Regions from separate parts of the Phascolarctobacterium succinatutens genome, predicted to be linked through region 1. Evidence: predicted binding sites of a transcription regulator. Region 1 holds the regulator's gene; each other region holds the start of a gene.
The links. The regulator HrcA, encoded in region 1, represses chaperone genes, less so after heat shock. The targets are predictions, from matches to a motif close to TGTTAGCACTCNNNTNANNNGAGTGCTAACA.
Positions count from the first base shown of each region.

Region 2: a site for HrcA is predicted at 1,870-1,900, ahead of groES (co-chaperone GroES). Genes of this name have one in related genera too.
Region 3: a site for HrcA is predicted at 3,903-3,933, ahead of M5E81_RS11175 (Hsp20/alpha crystallin family protein). Genes of this name have one in related genera too.

Region 1 is NZ_CP097284.1:1,608,841-1,614,078, reverse strand. Features, by position in the region: gene M5E81_RS07640 (TVP38/TMEM64 family protein) at 1-354, shown strand, start outside; gene hemW (radical SAM family heme chaperone HemW) at 419-1,621, shown strand; gene hrcA (heat-inducible transcriptional repressor HrcA) at 1,728-2,762, shown strand; gene grpE (nucleotide exchange factor GrpE) at 2,781-3,368, shown strand; gene dnaK (molecular chaperone DnaK) at 3,476-5,238, shown strand, end outside.
Region 2 is NZ_CP097284.1:1,718,503-1,723,740, forward strand. Features, by position in the region: gene groL (chaperonin GroEL) at 1-1,472, opposite strand, end outside; gene groES (co-chaperone GroES) at 1,524-1,814, opposite strand; gene M5E81_RS08125 (ANTAR domain-containing response regulator) at 2,082-2,669, opposite strand; gene M5E81_RS08130 (sensor histidine kinase) at 2,659-4,050, opposite strand; gene tsaD (tRNA (adenosine(37)-N6)-threonylcarbamoyltransferase complex transferase subunit TsaD) at 4,219-5,238, opposite strand, start outside; gene rimI (ribosomal protein S18-alanine N-acetyltransferase) at 5,234-5,238, opposite strand, start outside.
Region 3 is NZ_CP097284.1:2,316,883-2,322,120, forward strand. Features, by position in the region: gene M5E81_RS11165 (Rpn family recombination-promoting nuclease/putative transposase) at 151-960, opposite strand; gene M5E81_RS11170 (S-layer homology domain-containing protein) at 1,563-2,990, opposite strand; gene M5E81_RS11175 (Hsp20/alpha crystallin family protein) at 4,092-4,541, shown strand; gene sstT (serine/threonine transporter SstT) at 4,624-5,238, opposite strand, start outside.

The sequences.
Region 1 (5,238 bases):
ATGCGCTTCTTCTTCCGTGATACGGCGCAGAAGCTGATTGAAAAAAGCAACTCGCTGAAATCCATTGATGAGGCAAGCAGCAAGCACGGCCTGGAGTGGATGGCCTTCGCCAGGGCGCTGCCGTATTTTCCGTCAGGCATTTTGACGGCGGTGGGTGCTGTGAGCAGCATGAGTGCGCGTGATTACATTATTGCTAACCTTATCGGCAAATTTCCTTCTACGGCGTTGGAGGTTGTCATCGGTCATGATGTAGTTAATTTCCAGGAGCATAGCCAAAGATTAACGATTTTGATCTTGGTTGTGGGCGCTGTCTTTTTTGCGTATAAAAAATGGTTCTATAAAAAGGGAAAATAAATTTGCTTAGGCGTCGCTGCAGTAATTTCTGTGGCGGCGTTTTTTCAAGATACGGAGAGGATAAATGATGATGGAAAATAAAAATGTGCGGCCATGGAAGCAATATCAGGCGCTTTATCTGCATATACCGTTTTGCGTACAGAAATGCTTGTACTGCGATTTTGCTTCTTATGCCGGCTTTGGCGAGCAGGCAAAGCGTGATTATACCGATGCTGTGTGCAAAGAAATCGCCCTGCGTGCGGCTGAGGCGGCAAACATGGCGGCGAACGCCAGCATTTACTTTGGCGGCGGTACGCCGAGCGTGCTGCCTACGGAATGTATTGCTAAGCTGGTGAATGCATTGAAGCAGTACGGCTTTTGGCAGCAGCCCTGCGAGGCAACGATTGAGGTGAACCCCGGCACGGCGGATTTAGCCAAGCTGCAGACATTGCGCAGCCTTGGCTTTGACCGCATCAGCTTCGGCGTACAGTCGCTGCAGGATGACGAGCTGCGGGCGATAGGACGCATTCACAACGCACAGCAGGCACTGGAGGCGTTGGCATTGGCACGCAAAGCAGGCTTCGCACGCATCAGTGCGGATTTGATTTACGGCCTGCCGTCGCAGACGCTTACCAGCCTGCAGGATACGCTGGAGCGTTTGGCCGATACGGGCATAGAGCATATTTCTGTTTACGGCCTGATTGTGGAGGATGGCACGCCGTTGGCAAGCCTTGTGGACAAGGGCAGAATAACTTTGCCTGATGACGATACTGCGGCGGACATGTATGAGCTGGTGCAGAGTTTTTTGCGCGAGCGTGGCTTTGAGCGCTACGAAATTTCCAACTACGCGAAAAACGGACAGTATTCACGCCATAATACCGTTTACTGGGAATATCATCCCTACATGGCCTTCGGCGCTGCTGCCTGCGGCTTTGATGGGCAAAGACGGCGTACCGGGCTTATTACGGTAAAGGAATATATCGGGCAGCTGCAAAGCTTCGGCGGTGACGATTTACGTGCAAGTGCATTATATAATGTAGAAGAATTATCTTGCGCAGAGCTGTTGGAGGAGTTCATGTTCATGGGACTGCGCCGCAGCGAAGGTGCGAGCCTGGCGGAGGCACGCGAGCGCTTTGGCGTTGATGTGCTGCAGCGCTTTGCCTCCGAGCTGGCGCCGCTGTTTGAACAAAAGCTTATTGCGTATGATGCAAGCACGCAAAGACTGCGCCTGACAGAGCGTGGTATGGAGGTCGGCAATCAAATATTTGAAGTTTTTGTGATAACTTAAAAATAAATCAAAAAGGTGTTGACAATAAAGTAGGCTAGTGCTATCCTAGTATCAAGATGTTAGCACTCCTAATGAAAGAGTGCTAACAATCAAATGAGGTGGGAATATGTTAAACGAAAGAAAGAAAAAAATTCTCCAGCTCATAATTGAGGATTATATTTCAACTGCTGAGCCTGTAGGTTCAAGGACGATTGCCCGCAAATATGATTTGGGCCTCAGTCCAGCGACCATCCGTAACGAGATGAGTGACCTGGAGCTCCTGGGTTATCTGGAGCAGCCGCACACCTCGGCCGGACGTGTACCGTCGGCTCAGGCTTATCGTCTTTATGTTGACTCGCTTGTTGAGCCGGGCACTCTGACAGATAATGACAGAGCACTGATTAACGGCTGGTTCAGCGAAAGACGCAGAAGCATTGATGAAATCTTCCAGTCAACGGCTAAAATCCTTTCCCGGATGACGAAGAATGTTTCAATGGTGCTGGCTAACCGTGATGCCGGTGCGTGCTTCCGTTATATGAAGTTTTTACCTCTGGATGAGCACCATGCCATCCTGTGCATTGTAACAGATGACGGCAATGTGGCCAATTGCGTGGTAGAAATTCCTTTGGGAATGCGGCCGGAGGAGCTGGACTACATGGCAGGACGCGTCAGCAGACTGCTGGAGGGCAGAGCGCTGGCGAACATTACCGAGGACCTGCTGCAGGCGGTGCATACCAATATAGCAGATGATAAGCTGCTGTTCACATCGCTGGTACAGTCCATCCGCCAGATGCGTCAGAAATACCAGCAGCAAAAGGTTTTCCTGGGTGGCACCAAGCAGCTGCTTAACCAACCGGAATTCCGCGATGTGGAGCGTGTGAAGAATCTTCTGGGTATCCTTGAAGAGGAGCGCGTAGTACGCGATTTGCTGAGGGCAGGCGAGGACAGCGGACTGAAGATCACGATTGGCAGTGAAAACAAATTCACCGGCATTCAGGATTGCAGCATGGTACAGGCAACCTACCGTCTTAACGGTCAGATAGTCGGTACGATGGCAGTTCTTGGCCCGACGCGTATGGAATACGGCAAGGTAATTACCGTAATGGATTACCTGCATAAGTATTTGAAAACGATGTTCGAGCAAAAGCCCGACAATAAATAAAACTAAGGAGGAAGAGCCTTGCAGGATAATGAAATGAAAGAAAAACAGGCTGAGCAGGAGGCTGCGGAAGCGAAGGCTGCCGAACAGGAAACTGCGGAAGCTGCAGAAGCTGAAAAAGCTGAAGATGCAAAAAATGCGGAGGAAGCCGCTGAGCCTGAGGTTGACCCGAAGGATGCCAAAATCGAAGAGCTGCAAAATCGTTTATTGAGATTGCAGGCCGATTTTGAAAACTTCCGCCGTCGCACCAATATAGAAAAGGAACAGCTTTCCAACTTTGTAACAGCAAATGTGGTTGGCAAGTTCTTAAAGGTTTTAGATAATTTTGAGCGTGCTGAAGCAAGCGTCGAAAAGGGCGATAATGTGGATGCAGTTGTCGACGGTATGAAAAAAATCCGCCGTCAGTTTGAAGATGCCTTCAAGGATCTGAAGGTAGAAGAAATTGAAGCTCAAAATGCCAAGTTTGACCCGAATATCCACGAAGCTGTAATGCGCGGTCATAATCCGGAGCTGGATGATGAAATCGTAGATATGGTTTTCGAAAAAGGCTATAAGCTGGGTGACAAGGTTATCCGTCACAGTAAGGTAAGAGTAAACACCAACGAATAAAGCTGGCGTGCTCTTCACAATAAATTTAAAAAATATATCACATCGATTCGGTAAAAATGCGGCAGCTGCCGCATCACCGAAGGATAGTAATCAGGAGGATAAAAATCATGGCTAAAGTAATTGGTATTGACTTAGGTACTACTAATAGTGTTGTTGCAGTTATGGAAGGCGGCGAACCTACCGTCATCACTAACCAGGAAGGCAGCCGCTTAACCCCGTCTGTTGTAGGCTTTGCTAAAAACGGCGAGCGTCTTGTTGGTCAGCTGGCAAAACGTCAGGCAGTTTCCAACCCTGACAGAACCATCAGCTCCATCAAACGTCACATGGGCGAAGGCTCTTACAGAGTAACTGTCGATGACAAAAAATATTCCCCGGAAGAAATTTCCGCAATGATTCTGCAAAAACTGAAAGCTGATGCAGAGGCTTATCTGGGCGAAACCGTATCCCAGGCAGTTATCACTGTTCCGGCATACTTCAATGACAGCCAACGTCAGGCTACTAAAGACGCAGGCAAGATTGCAGGCCTCGATGTTCTGCGTATCGTCAACGAGCCTACCGCTGCTTCTCTGGCATACGGCATTGATAAAACCGACGACCATACCATCATGGTATACGACCTCGGCGGCGGCACCTTCGATGTATCTATTCTGGATGTCGGCGACGGCGTATTCGAAGTAAAAGCAACCAACGGTGATACTCATCTGGGCGGCGATGACTTCGATAAGAAAATCATGGACTGGATGGTTGACGAATTCAAGAAAGCTGAAGGCATTGACCTTTCTACCGACCGTATGGCTATGCAACGTCTGCGTGAGGCTGCTGAAAAAGCTAAAATCGAATTGTCCGGCGTTATGAGCACCAACATCAACCTGCCGTTCATTACTGCAGGTGCTGACGGCCCGAAACATCTGGATATGGACCTGACCCGTGCTAAATTCGAAGCTATGACTGCCGATCTGGTTGAACGCACCATGGGCCCTGTTCGTCAGGCCATGAGCGATGCAGGTCTTTCCACAAGCGATATCAGCAAAGTAATCCTGGTCGGCGGTTCTTCCCGTATCCCGGCTGTACAGGCTGCTATCAAAGCATTCATGGGCAAAGAGCCTTACAAAGGAGTTAACCCGGACGAATGCGTTGCAGTAGGTGCTGCTATCCAGGCTGGCGTTCTCTCCGGTGAAGAAGGTACCGGCAACGTACTGCTGCTGGATGTAACTCCGTTGTCCTTGGGTATTGAAACCCTCGGCGGTGTATTCACCAAGATTATCGACCGTAACACCACTATCCCGACCTCTAAGAAACAGGTATTCTCTACCGCTGCAGATAACCAGCCTTCCGTTGATATCCATGTTCTGCAAGGCGAACGTGAAATGGCTGCAGACAACAAAACTCTGGGCCGCTTCGAGCTGTCCGGCATCCCGGCTGCACCGCGTGGAATTCCTAAAATCGAAGTTTCCTTCGACATCGATGCTAACGGTATCGTTAACGTAAGCGCTAAAGATCTTGGCACCGGTAAAGAACAAAAGATTACCATTACCTCCTCCGGCACCCTTGATAAGGACGAAGTAGACAGAATGGTTAAAGAAGCAGAAGCTAACGCTGAAGCTGATAAGAAACGTAAGGAAGGCGTAGAAGTTCGCAACCAGGCCGACAACATGTGCTATCAGGCTGAAAAGACCATGAAAGACATGGAAGGCAAAGGCAAGGACGAATTAATCGCTAAGGTTAAAGCTGCAGTTGACACCCTGAAAGAAACCATGAAGGGTGACGATCTCGACAAGATTAAAGCTGATACCGAAGCTCTGACCAAACCGCTGTACGAGCTGAGCGCTGAGCTTTACAAAGAAACTCAGGCACAAGAGGGTGCTGCGGG
Region 2 (5,238 bases), 110 kb from region 1:
ACGATACCGGCTTCGATCATGTCAACATACTCTTCAGTCAGAGCGTTGAAGCCATAGCCTTTGCGGCTGCGTTTAATGGTATCAACGATAACAGCGCCTTCCAGGCCAGCGTTGTAAGCGATTTGACGAACAGGCTCTTCAATAGCGCGTTTAACGATTTCTACGCCGGTCTTCTCATCGCCGGTAGCTTTGATTTTTGCCAGAGCAGGCTGTACTTGCAGCAGAGCAGTACCGCCGCCGGCAACAATACCTTCGGCAACAGCAGCGCGTGTAGCGTTCAGAGCATCTTCAATGCGCAGTTTTTTATCTTTCAGCTCAACTTCGGTAGCAGCGCCTACTTTGATAACAGCTACGCCACCGGCCAGTTTAGCCAGACGTTCTTGCAGTTTTTCTTTATCGAAATCAGAAGTGGTTTCCGGAATTTGTGCACGGATTTGAGCAACACGTGCAGCAATAGCGTCTTTATCGCCCAAGCCGTCAACGATAGTAGTCAATTCTTTGGTTACGCGAACCTGACCTGCGCGGCCAAGATCTGCCATGCTTGCGCTGTCCAGCTTACGGCCAACTTCTTCACTGATAACGGTTGCACCGGTCAGAGTAGCGATATCTTGCAGCATTGCTTTACGACGGTCACCGAAGCCAGGAGCTTTAACAGCAACAGCTTTGAAGGTGCCACGCAGTTTGTTGACAACCAAGGTTGCCAGTGCTTCGCCTTCAACATCTTCAGCGATGATTAAGAGTTCGCCGCCGTTTTGAACAACTTTTTCCAGAACCGGCATAATGTCAGCAATCATGGTGATTTTTCTATCGGTAATGAATACGTACGGATTGCTCAGTACAGCTTCCATTTTATCAGCATCGGTTGCCATGTACGGGGAAATGTAGCCACGGTCAAACTGCATGCCTTCAACGGTTTCCAGATGAGTTTCCATGGTCTTGGATTCTTCAACAGTGATAACACCGTCGTCGCCAACTTTTTCCATAGCATCGGCAATCAGGTTACCGATTTCATCATCAGCTGCGGAAATAGAAGCAACTTGTGCTTTTGCAGCCTTGGTTTCAACCTTTTGGGAAACATTTTTCAGTTCGTCAACCAGTACATCAACTGCTTTTTTGATACCTTTTTTCAGAACCATCGGGTTAGCGCCGGCAGCAACGTTGCGCATACCTTCGTTAATCATAGCCTGTGCCAGAACGGTAGCAGTGGTAGTGCCGTCACCGGCAACATCGTTGGTTTTGATGGATACTTCTTTAACCAGCTGTGCGCCCATGTTTTCAAACGGATCTTCCAGTTCGATGTCGCGGGCAATGGTTACACCGTCATTGGTGATGGTCGGTGCGCCGAATTTCTTTTCCAGTACAACGTTACGGCCTTTAGGACCGAGGGTTACTTTTACAGCGTCAGCCAGAGCATTTACGCCACGCTCCAGGCTACGACGAGCTTCTTCATTAAACAGAATTTGTTTAGCCATTTTATATCGCTCCTTTGAAAATTCAATTAAAAATTAATTACAGTTTTTATGTTACTTCTCAATGGTTGCTAAGATATCGCGTTCGCTAAGAATCAGGTAATCCTTACCTTGATGTTTAACAGGAGTTCCGCTGTATTTTGCGAAGATAACTTCGTCGCCAACATTTACTTCGGGTTTAATCAGAGTGCCGTTGTCGCTGTATTTGCCTCTGCCTACAGCCAGAACCTTGCCCTGTTGCGGTTTTTCTTTTACTGCGGTATCCGGCAGGAAAATGCCGCTGGCAGTTTTTTCTTCTACTTCTACAACCTCTACAATTACGTGATCAGCTAATGGTTTTAACATTTTTATAACCCCTTTCGAGTATTCTTACTTACGTGAGAGCAATTTGCTTCTTGGTTATTAGCACTCATTTGTTCCGAGTGCTAACCACAATTCTTATTATATCCATATTAGGAAAAATTGCAAGTACTTTTTCGCTGTTTTTTACAAAATTGTCGCAATTCTGCTTCACGCCCTCAAAAATCGGCTTCAGCGTCCTGTTTTTTTGCTTCTCAGGCCCAAATTTTTGCTTGAACACAAAAAAAGAGCAGTTCACACTGCCCTTTCAGCTCATTGTTGTCTTTTGGCCGCAGCTGCAATAATGCTTTCCGCCAGCTCCTTCAGACTGATACGTTTGGCCATACTGAACTGCTGCATCTTACGGTATGCTTCCTGCTCCGTCATTCCGTGCGCTGCCATCAGGATACCCTTGGCACGGTCCAGCAGCTTACGTGTCTCCAAGCTTTCCTTCAGCTTATCAAGCTCCAGATTAAGCTTATGCATTTCCTGAAAGCGTTTGGCCGCAATCTCCATTGCCGGGAAAAGCTGTTCCTCGCGTACAGGTTTAACCAGATAAGCGATAACGCCTGCATCCGATGCTTTCTCGACAATATCCTGCTGACTGTAAGCTGTCAGCAGCAATACCGGAGCAATATTATCGGCAGCAATAATTTTTGCTGCGGTAATACCGTCCATAATCGGCATTTTTACGTCCATGATAATAAAATCAGGCTTTAACTCTTTAGCCAGCTTTACTGCTTCCTGTCCGTTGGCAGTCTCGCCTACTATTTTATGACCGGCATCCGCCAGCATTTCGCGCAAATCAAGACGCAAAATAGCTTCATCATCTGCCAATAATATTCTCAGTTTATTTAACATCTTCCAGCCCCCCCTTTGGAATTGTTACTAATGCAAGTGTACCGCCATCCTCACGATTCGTCAAGCTAAAGCTTCCCTGCAGGTCAGCTTCCGCCATAGTCTTGATAATTTTCAGTCCTAAGCTTTGACGGTTGCTGTTTAATGAAAAGCCTTCCGGAAGGCCTACACCGTCATCGGCAATTGACAAAACATAACGCTTGCTTTCTTCCGCAAAGCGCACCTTAAGGCTGCCGCTCATCCGGCCTTCGTAAGCATGTTCTATAGTATTCTGCAATAATTCGTTGAGAATCAAAGCGATACTTGTTGCTTTATCTGACGGCAGCTGTACAGGATCTGCTTTGAAATCGGCATGCAGGATAAATTCCGGATGCAGCATGCTGCTGATAATCGCCTGATAAATTCCCTTGGCCACCTTACCGACATCAATCAGACCGGTATCCTGCTGCGAAAGATACTCATGCACAATAGCAATGCTGTTGACTCTGTTGACGCAGTCACGTAGAACTATTTTGGTTTCGTCACACTGCGCGCGACGCTCCTGCAGGCGCAGCAGACTGGCGATGGTCTGCAGATTGTTCTTTACGCGGTGATGAATCTCTTTAATTACAACAGATTTTATCAGCAGCTCCTCGTCCTTTTTGCGCAGCTCGGTAATATCTTGCAAAATAACAATAGCACAACCGGCCTTAGGCCTGGGAATTACCGGCAGAATACGTATGGAAAGCAAAATGCCATGCATCGTAAATTCCTTGCTTTCCGCCGTGCCTGTTTCCATAACCATACCGACCAGCGGCCAATTTATAGCAACATCGTTGGTACGGCAGCCGACAAGATGAGAAATATCCATAACATCAAACATATGACGTGCACGGTTGTTGGCAGCAACAATCACTCTGTTGGCATCTACCACCATAATGCCGTCAGAAGGCCGCAGCCGCTGATAGTTGCTGTTATTGCTCAAATCCTGGCGCAGATTGCACAAAAGCTCCAGTGACTGAGCAATAATAATATCATCGGGAGCAGCACTTTCAAAGCTGACGGCACCGTAGCAATGTCCGCGGCTGTCACGCAGCGGAAAAACCTTCAGACTGTTGAACATGCCCAAAGCCCATTCACGCTTGCCGTTAACAGGCACATTTTTTTGCAGCACACGCGCAACGAGCGGCTCTTCAACCGCACGTACACGCCGACCCGTCATATCCGGGCGCACATTGCCGACCTGTGTCATCGGCTGCTCCTGCTTATAAACATTAAAAAACTTTTTATTCTCTCCCGGCAGATAAATCGTCACAGCAGCATGTGCTATATCTGCCGCCAGACCGAGTACCTGTGGCATAGCTTGTAAACTGTTTCTTTGTTCTGCTGTTAAATTGCTCAGCATGTTTCCCCTCTTCTTCCTGCTGTTGTCCTTTCCACAGCTTTATCTGATTAATCCACTATTTTATCCACTATATCCACAGGCTTTTCCACAACAGTAATGCGCTTATATGTGGATATTGCCCGCTTATCCACAATATCCACAGGCTTATGCACTATAAAAGACACTTGTTTAGCCTAATTTCAAAGATGGATTAGCGTTTAAATCCAATGGACTGAAGCTGCCGGCCTGATACATAAAATAACCGCGGCAGGCAATCATTACAGCATTATCGGTACACAAAATCGGTGTCGGATGCACCAGTTGGGCACCAATCTCCTCCATAGCCTTTGCCAGTGTGTTTTGCAAGGTTTTATTGGCAGAAACGCCGCCGGCCAACACAATTTTATTGTAGCCGGTATGCTGCATAGCATGCACCGCTTCCTTAACAAGTGCATCAACAACCGCACGCTGGAAGGATGCCGCAACATCGCTGCGGTTCACCTCACGGCCTGCCTGCTGCTGATTGTGCAGATAATTGATTACGGCAGATTTCAAACCGCTGAAGCTGAATTCATAAGGCTTGTCCAAACGTGCTACCGGAAAATCAATAGCATGGTCATTGCCGCCCAATGCCAAGCGCTCAATTTCCGGACCTCCGGGATAAGGCAGCCCCATAACACGGGCAATCTTGTCGAAGGCTTCGCCTGCCGCATCATCACGCGTCTGTCCCAAAAGCTCAAAACTGTTATAGCCGGTAACCTTCAGCAGGGCCGTGTGTCCGCCGCTGACAACCAACGCCATGAACGGCGGCTTCAGCTCGCTGTCTGCCAAAAAGTTGGCAAATACATGGCCTTCAAGATGGTTGACACCTATCAACGGTTTGTCCGTTGCCCAGGCCAGCGCCTTGGCAGCCGAAAGACCGACAAGCAGCGCGCCGACCAGACCAGGTCCGTAGGTAACGGCAACAGCATCTATCTGCTCCATGCCGACGCCTGCCTGTGACAAAGCCTCGTCGATAACAGGCATAATATTTTCTATATGCTTACGGGAAGCAATTTCCGGCACAACGCCGCCGAATTTACGGTGAATAACAATTTGGGAGGAGATAATGTTGCTCAGTACCTCACGCCCGTTCTTTACTACAGCAGCCGCAGTTTCATCACAGCTGCTTTCAATACCTAAAATATATACATCCTTCTGCTCTTTATT
Region 3 (5,238 bases), 710 kb from region 1:
AATTTTTTGTTGTATATTTTTTTATGATTTGTGTCTAAAATTTGTTGACTAGTGCAAACTTCCGACGTGCTTGCGCAAAAAATACGAAAACCCCGTATTTCACCGGGTTCGGTAAATCACGAGGTTTGATTTTAATTATTCTCTTTCGTATCAGACTTGTTCTGCCTTTAATTCTTCTATTTTCTCTATTGGCAATGTAGTAGCCTTGGCGATATCCTGCACAGAAAGGCCCATACTTATAAGACGCTTGGCAGTAGCAATGTTTGCTTTTGCTTCGCCCTCACGCCTTTCATCTAATAGACGTGCTTCCATTAGCATATATTCTCGCCTCACTTTCGTATCAAGCTTCAGATAGCTGATTTCATCGTCAATCTGCTTGGTGAAATCGCTATTTACAATGTGGTTGTTTACATAATCATAAAAGCTTTTGATATCCTTGGAAATATCGCCATGCGTACCCTTAGTATTCAACAGCATGGTGGTTGCTTCATCTTGAAGCTCCAGCTCCAGATTTTCAAGGCAACGCTTTTTAAAGGTGTAGACATAATTACCCTTTGCAAAGAAATCAAACACACAGATAAAAATCACATAGGTCGGTGGCAGCAAATCATATTCCTGTCCCTGCTGCAACAAATCAATATCAAGCAGCGCCTGATAATAGCGTGAACGCTTGGGCAGGACAAAGGCTTTGGTGTGGGGATTTTTATTATTCTTTACCTGCATTTCCAAATTGTAATGCGTGTTTTTGTCATCCTCCACTATTATATCCAGACGGATGCCACGGCTTGTGTAGTCGGGTTCAAGCGATTTTTCGGCTTCAAGGTAGTTGATATCGGCAATCTTAATCTGCAGTAATTCCTCCAACAGATGGATGCAGATGCGCTTGCGCGACATTACCTTCTTGAAGATGAAGTCGCTTTGGATTGTCAGATTCTCAAATTTTTTTGCCAGGTCTTGCATAAGATCTCTCTTTTCATTTTAGCACAGATGCAATAAAAAATACATAAGCAGTTATCAAGGCGCTAAAAAACAAAAAAAGAGCAGTACGCTGACGATTAGAAATCGTCAGTATGTACTACTCTTAGAATGTACCATGTAAATGGCCTTGCTTAAGCTTCTGCAGATAAGGTGTATCTGCAGGATATACTGCTTATTTAATTGTCCGCAGGTAAATCAGCCCGAAGCGAAATTTAGTTACAGTTTTCAAGAACTTAATTTAAGTTTACTTGAATTTGAGGTGGATGTCAAGAGAGAACACGGCTTGTGCCTGCCCCTCAGGTAAGGTGCCGAACGTAGTGAGGCGGAAAGGAGCTACGAGCAGACGGAAGGGTTGTGTAAGCTATGACTTTGGGAAGAAAGGTAATCCTCTCCTTGGGGAAAGGTGGCATCGCGTAGCGATGACGAAGAGGGGTCCATCATACATATGCTATTAGTAAGTTTATAAACAACAATCCCCTCTCAGTCGCCCCACCACCCAAACGCAAAAGAACCGCCTTGCGGCGGTTCTCTGCCGACAGCGCCGGAGCGCTGCCGATTTTAGGAAGTTTTTGTATGAAGGTTTATCAGAAAGTGAAGGTTACGTCAGTCCAGAAGCGATGGTCTTTGGTACGATCAAGATCAGCAGCAATACCAGGAAGCTCTTTCATCAGCTTAGATTCGGTGTTGTAGTATGCAACGTTAGCTACGATGTTTTTAGCGATGGTGTAGTTAGCGCCTACGCCGAAGCCCTTGAAGCCGGTCATACCAAAGGTGTTAGCATCGGTGGTGTGTGCAACATAGGTTTGTGCGCCTTGGTCATAGTATTTAGCCCATGCGCCCCAGCTGCCTGCATCCTCAGCCTTTGCACCCTTATAAGCCAAGCCGATAACAAAGCCGTCATCATCCAGGTATTTATCAATAGCTTTGTTAATGTTGCCATCACTACGATCATTAAGTTTGTCAGCAGACAAATCACCCTTCAGATACATAGCGGACAGATTGAAATGACCAATATCATAGCTCAGGCCTGCATGCCAGATGCCGTTGTCAATATCAGTTTTACCATAGAAAAAGTCAGGGATCTCACCAGAGGGAGCACCGAGGGATTCTACAAAGCCAGTGCCCATATCTTTAAATTTAGTATAACCGGCAGTAGCCTTCAAGCCCTTAGCCAGCTCGCCTTCAAGAGCTAAGCCCCAATACTTGCCGCCGTTAGTAACATCACCAGTGAACACTTTGTCGGTGCCGCCATAATCAGTAATCGTAACAGGAACTACAGTAATATCATCAGTTGCCTTGCCTGCAAAGCCTTTTAATTTAAGCTTATTGCCATAAGACAGCTCCAGACCATCAGCACGGGTATCATAGATATTGCCGTCAGCAATTACCAGGTTATAACGGCCTGCACGTACTGCCATGCCGCCCAGCTTGCCGTCTACATAAGCGCGTTGGAAGCTTGTATTTTCATCACCGGCATTATTATTCAGGTTCTGAACATTCTGCAGCATGCCGGTGTAGGTCCAGTCATCATTAATCATACCGTTAATCCAGATGCGGGAACGGATATCTGCTACATGGTTGGATTTATTGCCCAAAACTACGGAATCCAAGTTATCATTTTCACCCTTAAATCTTGCCATTGCACCGTCTTGGTTAACATAACGGAAGCGAACTTCACCGGTTACTTTAACGTTGTCAGCCTTTTTCTCCAGGTTAGCTACGCGCACGCCCAAATTGTCCAGCTCGTTAGCAAATTCTGCTGCCAGCTTGTCAACGTTAGCGCCTTTTGCCATTGCTTTAGCAACGATTTGCGCCATTTCATAGCGAGTCATCAGCTTGTCACCGCCGAAGGTGCCGTCACCATAGCCATCAATTACACCTGCAGCTGCCAGCTTGCTGATGCTGTCATATGCCCAGTGGCCGGCAGGAACGTCGCTGAACGGATTAGCAGCGTAAGCGGAAGCGGTTACACCAAGAGCCATTGCCATTGCGAGTACTAAAGACTTTTTCATGATAAATTCCTCCTCTTTAAGTAAAGTATTCTTTTACCTTGCGGAGGCTTGCGCTGCCTGTTGCCAAAATTTGCCTTGTTTCATTTTGGGTTTTGCATTGCTCGCTCCGTTCGGTAAAGCCGGAAAAGCAAGAAGGATTGGTTGTTTTTCCTTTGCTTCTGGCTGTAGTATATCGAATTTTTAGTAACTTGTCCCTACCCGAAATGGCAAATTCGGGTAGGATGAGGAGAAATTTTGGGGATTTTTTGGGGGAATCTTAGAAAAAATTTTAGTTTTAGTGCTTATTTTAACTTAAGTGAGCATATGAAACTTTGGGAAGAAAAACGAGGCTCTCCTCGGGGAGAGCTGGCGCCCGCTAGGGCGACTGAGAGGGGACTGCAGTTTGTAGGCTTACGTTTGAATTTAGATTAAAGAAAATTCGCACACAGAGATTATTTGCTTGCAACCGTTATGCTTACGAATAGCATTATTTTCAGCATATCCCCTCTCCGCCTCGACAAGCTCGGCACCTCTCCCCAAGGAGAGGCTTTTCAGTACTGCTTTTCATCTGTAAGGTGCCAAACGTAGTGAGGCGGAATGGAGACGCAACCAGATGAGACTTTAATAAAGAAAGATGAGGCTCTCCTTGGGGAGAGCTGGCGCCCGCCAGGGCGACTGAGAGGGGGACTGCAGTTTGTAGGCTTACGTTTGAATTTAGATTGAAGAAAATTCGCACACAGAGATTATTTGCTTGCAACCGTTATGCTTACAAATAGCATTATTTTCAGCATATCCCCTCTCCGCCTCGACAAGCTCGGCACCTCTCCCCAAGGAGAGGCTCTTTAGTACTGCTTTCCATCTGTAAGGTGCCGAACATAGTGAGGCGGAAGGGCTCTCTCCCCCACTTTTTGTAATTTCTGTGAAATCGTCAGAAATTAGCACTCAATGCTTGACAGTGCTAACAAATAGTGGTATAACATAATCAACAAAGGAAATGAGCTACAGGAGCTGCAAGGGCAGCACCCGCAAAGCACAAATCCCGCGTTGGCAAATCAAATCAATACTTGCTGCATCAACATTAAAATGACTACAACAAGCGCAATAAAATTGGAGGAATGACTTATGATGATGCCTAGTGTATTTGGTGAAAGCTTATTTGATGATTTAATGGATTTCCCGTTTGAGAAAGAGTTCTTCGGTCATCGCAATCCGTTGTACGGCAAACATGCCCAGAACGTTATGAAAACCGATATCAAGGAATCGGATACCGCTTATGAAATGGATATCGACCTGCCGGGCTTCAAAAAAGAGGACGTCAGCGCCAAACTGGAAAACGGTTATCTGACCATTACCGCCGCTAAAGGCCTCGACAAGGACGAAAAGAACGATAAAGGCGTTTATATCCGCCGTGAACGTTACAGCGGTCAATGTGCAAGAACCTTCTATGTCGGTGAAGCAGTTACCCAGGAGGATATCAAGGCTAAATTCGAAGACGGTATCCTGAAGGTTACTATTCCTAAGGTTGAGCCTAAAAAAGTCGAAGACAAAAAATATATTGCCATTGAAGGCTAATACATAAAAACCACATCATCCTTTCAAAATGAAACAGCCGCCGGAGCACAAGCTTCGGCGGCCGTTTTGTTGTTATGTTAAATTAAATGTTGTTTCTCGGAACCAGGTCTTCGGACTTCAGAGTGCCTTCCTTCGCGCGCTCTGCAAATTCGGCAGTTGCGGTAAAGAGAACGTCACTGGAGCTATTGAGCGCAGTTTCGCAAGCATCCTCCAGTACGGAGATGATAAAGCCAACACCAACAACCTGCATAGCGATATCATTGCTGATGCCGAAGGAAGCGCAGGCAACCGGAATCAGCAGCAGAGAGCCGCCGGCAACACCGGAAGCACCGCAGGCACCAACGGTAGAAACGATGCACAGCAAGAGAGCTGTCGGCATATCAACATGAATACCCAGAGTATTGGCAGCAGCAAGTGCCAGTACGGAAATGGTGATGGAAGCACCGGCCATGTTGATGGTTGCGCCTAACGGAATGGAAATTGCGTAGGTATCAGGATTCAGGCCCAAACGTTTGCACAGAGCCATGTTAACCGGAATGTTAGCAGCGGAGCTGCGGGTAAAGAAAGCATACACGCCGGATTCGCGGATGGTTGCCCAAACCAGCGGATACGGATTGCGGCGGATGTTGAAGTAAACAATCAACGGGTTCATAACCAGCGCTACCAGGAAGTAGGAGCTGATGAGCACTGCCAGCAG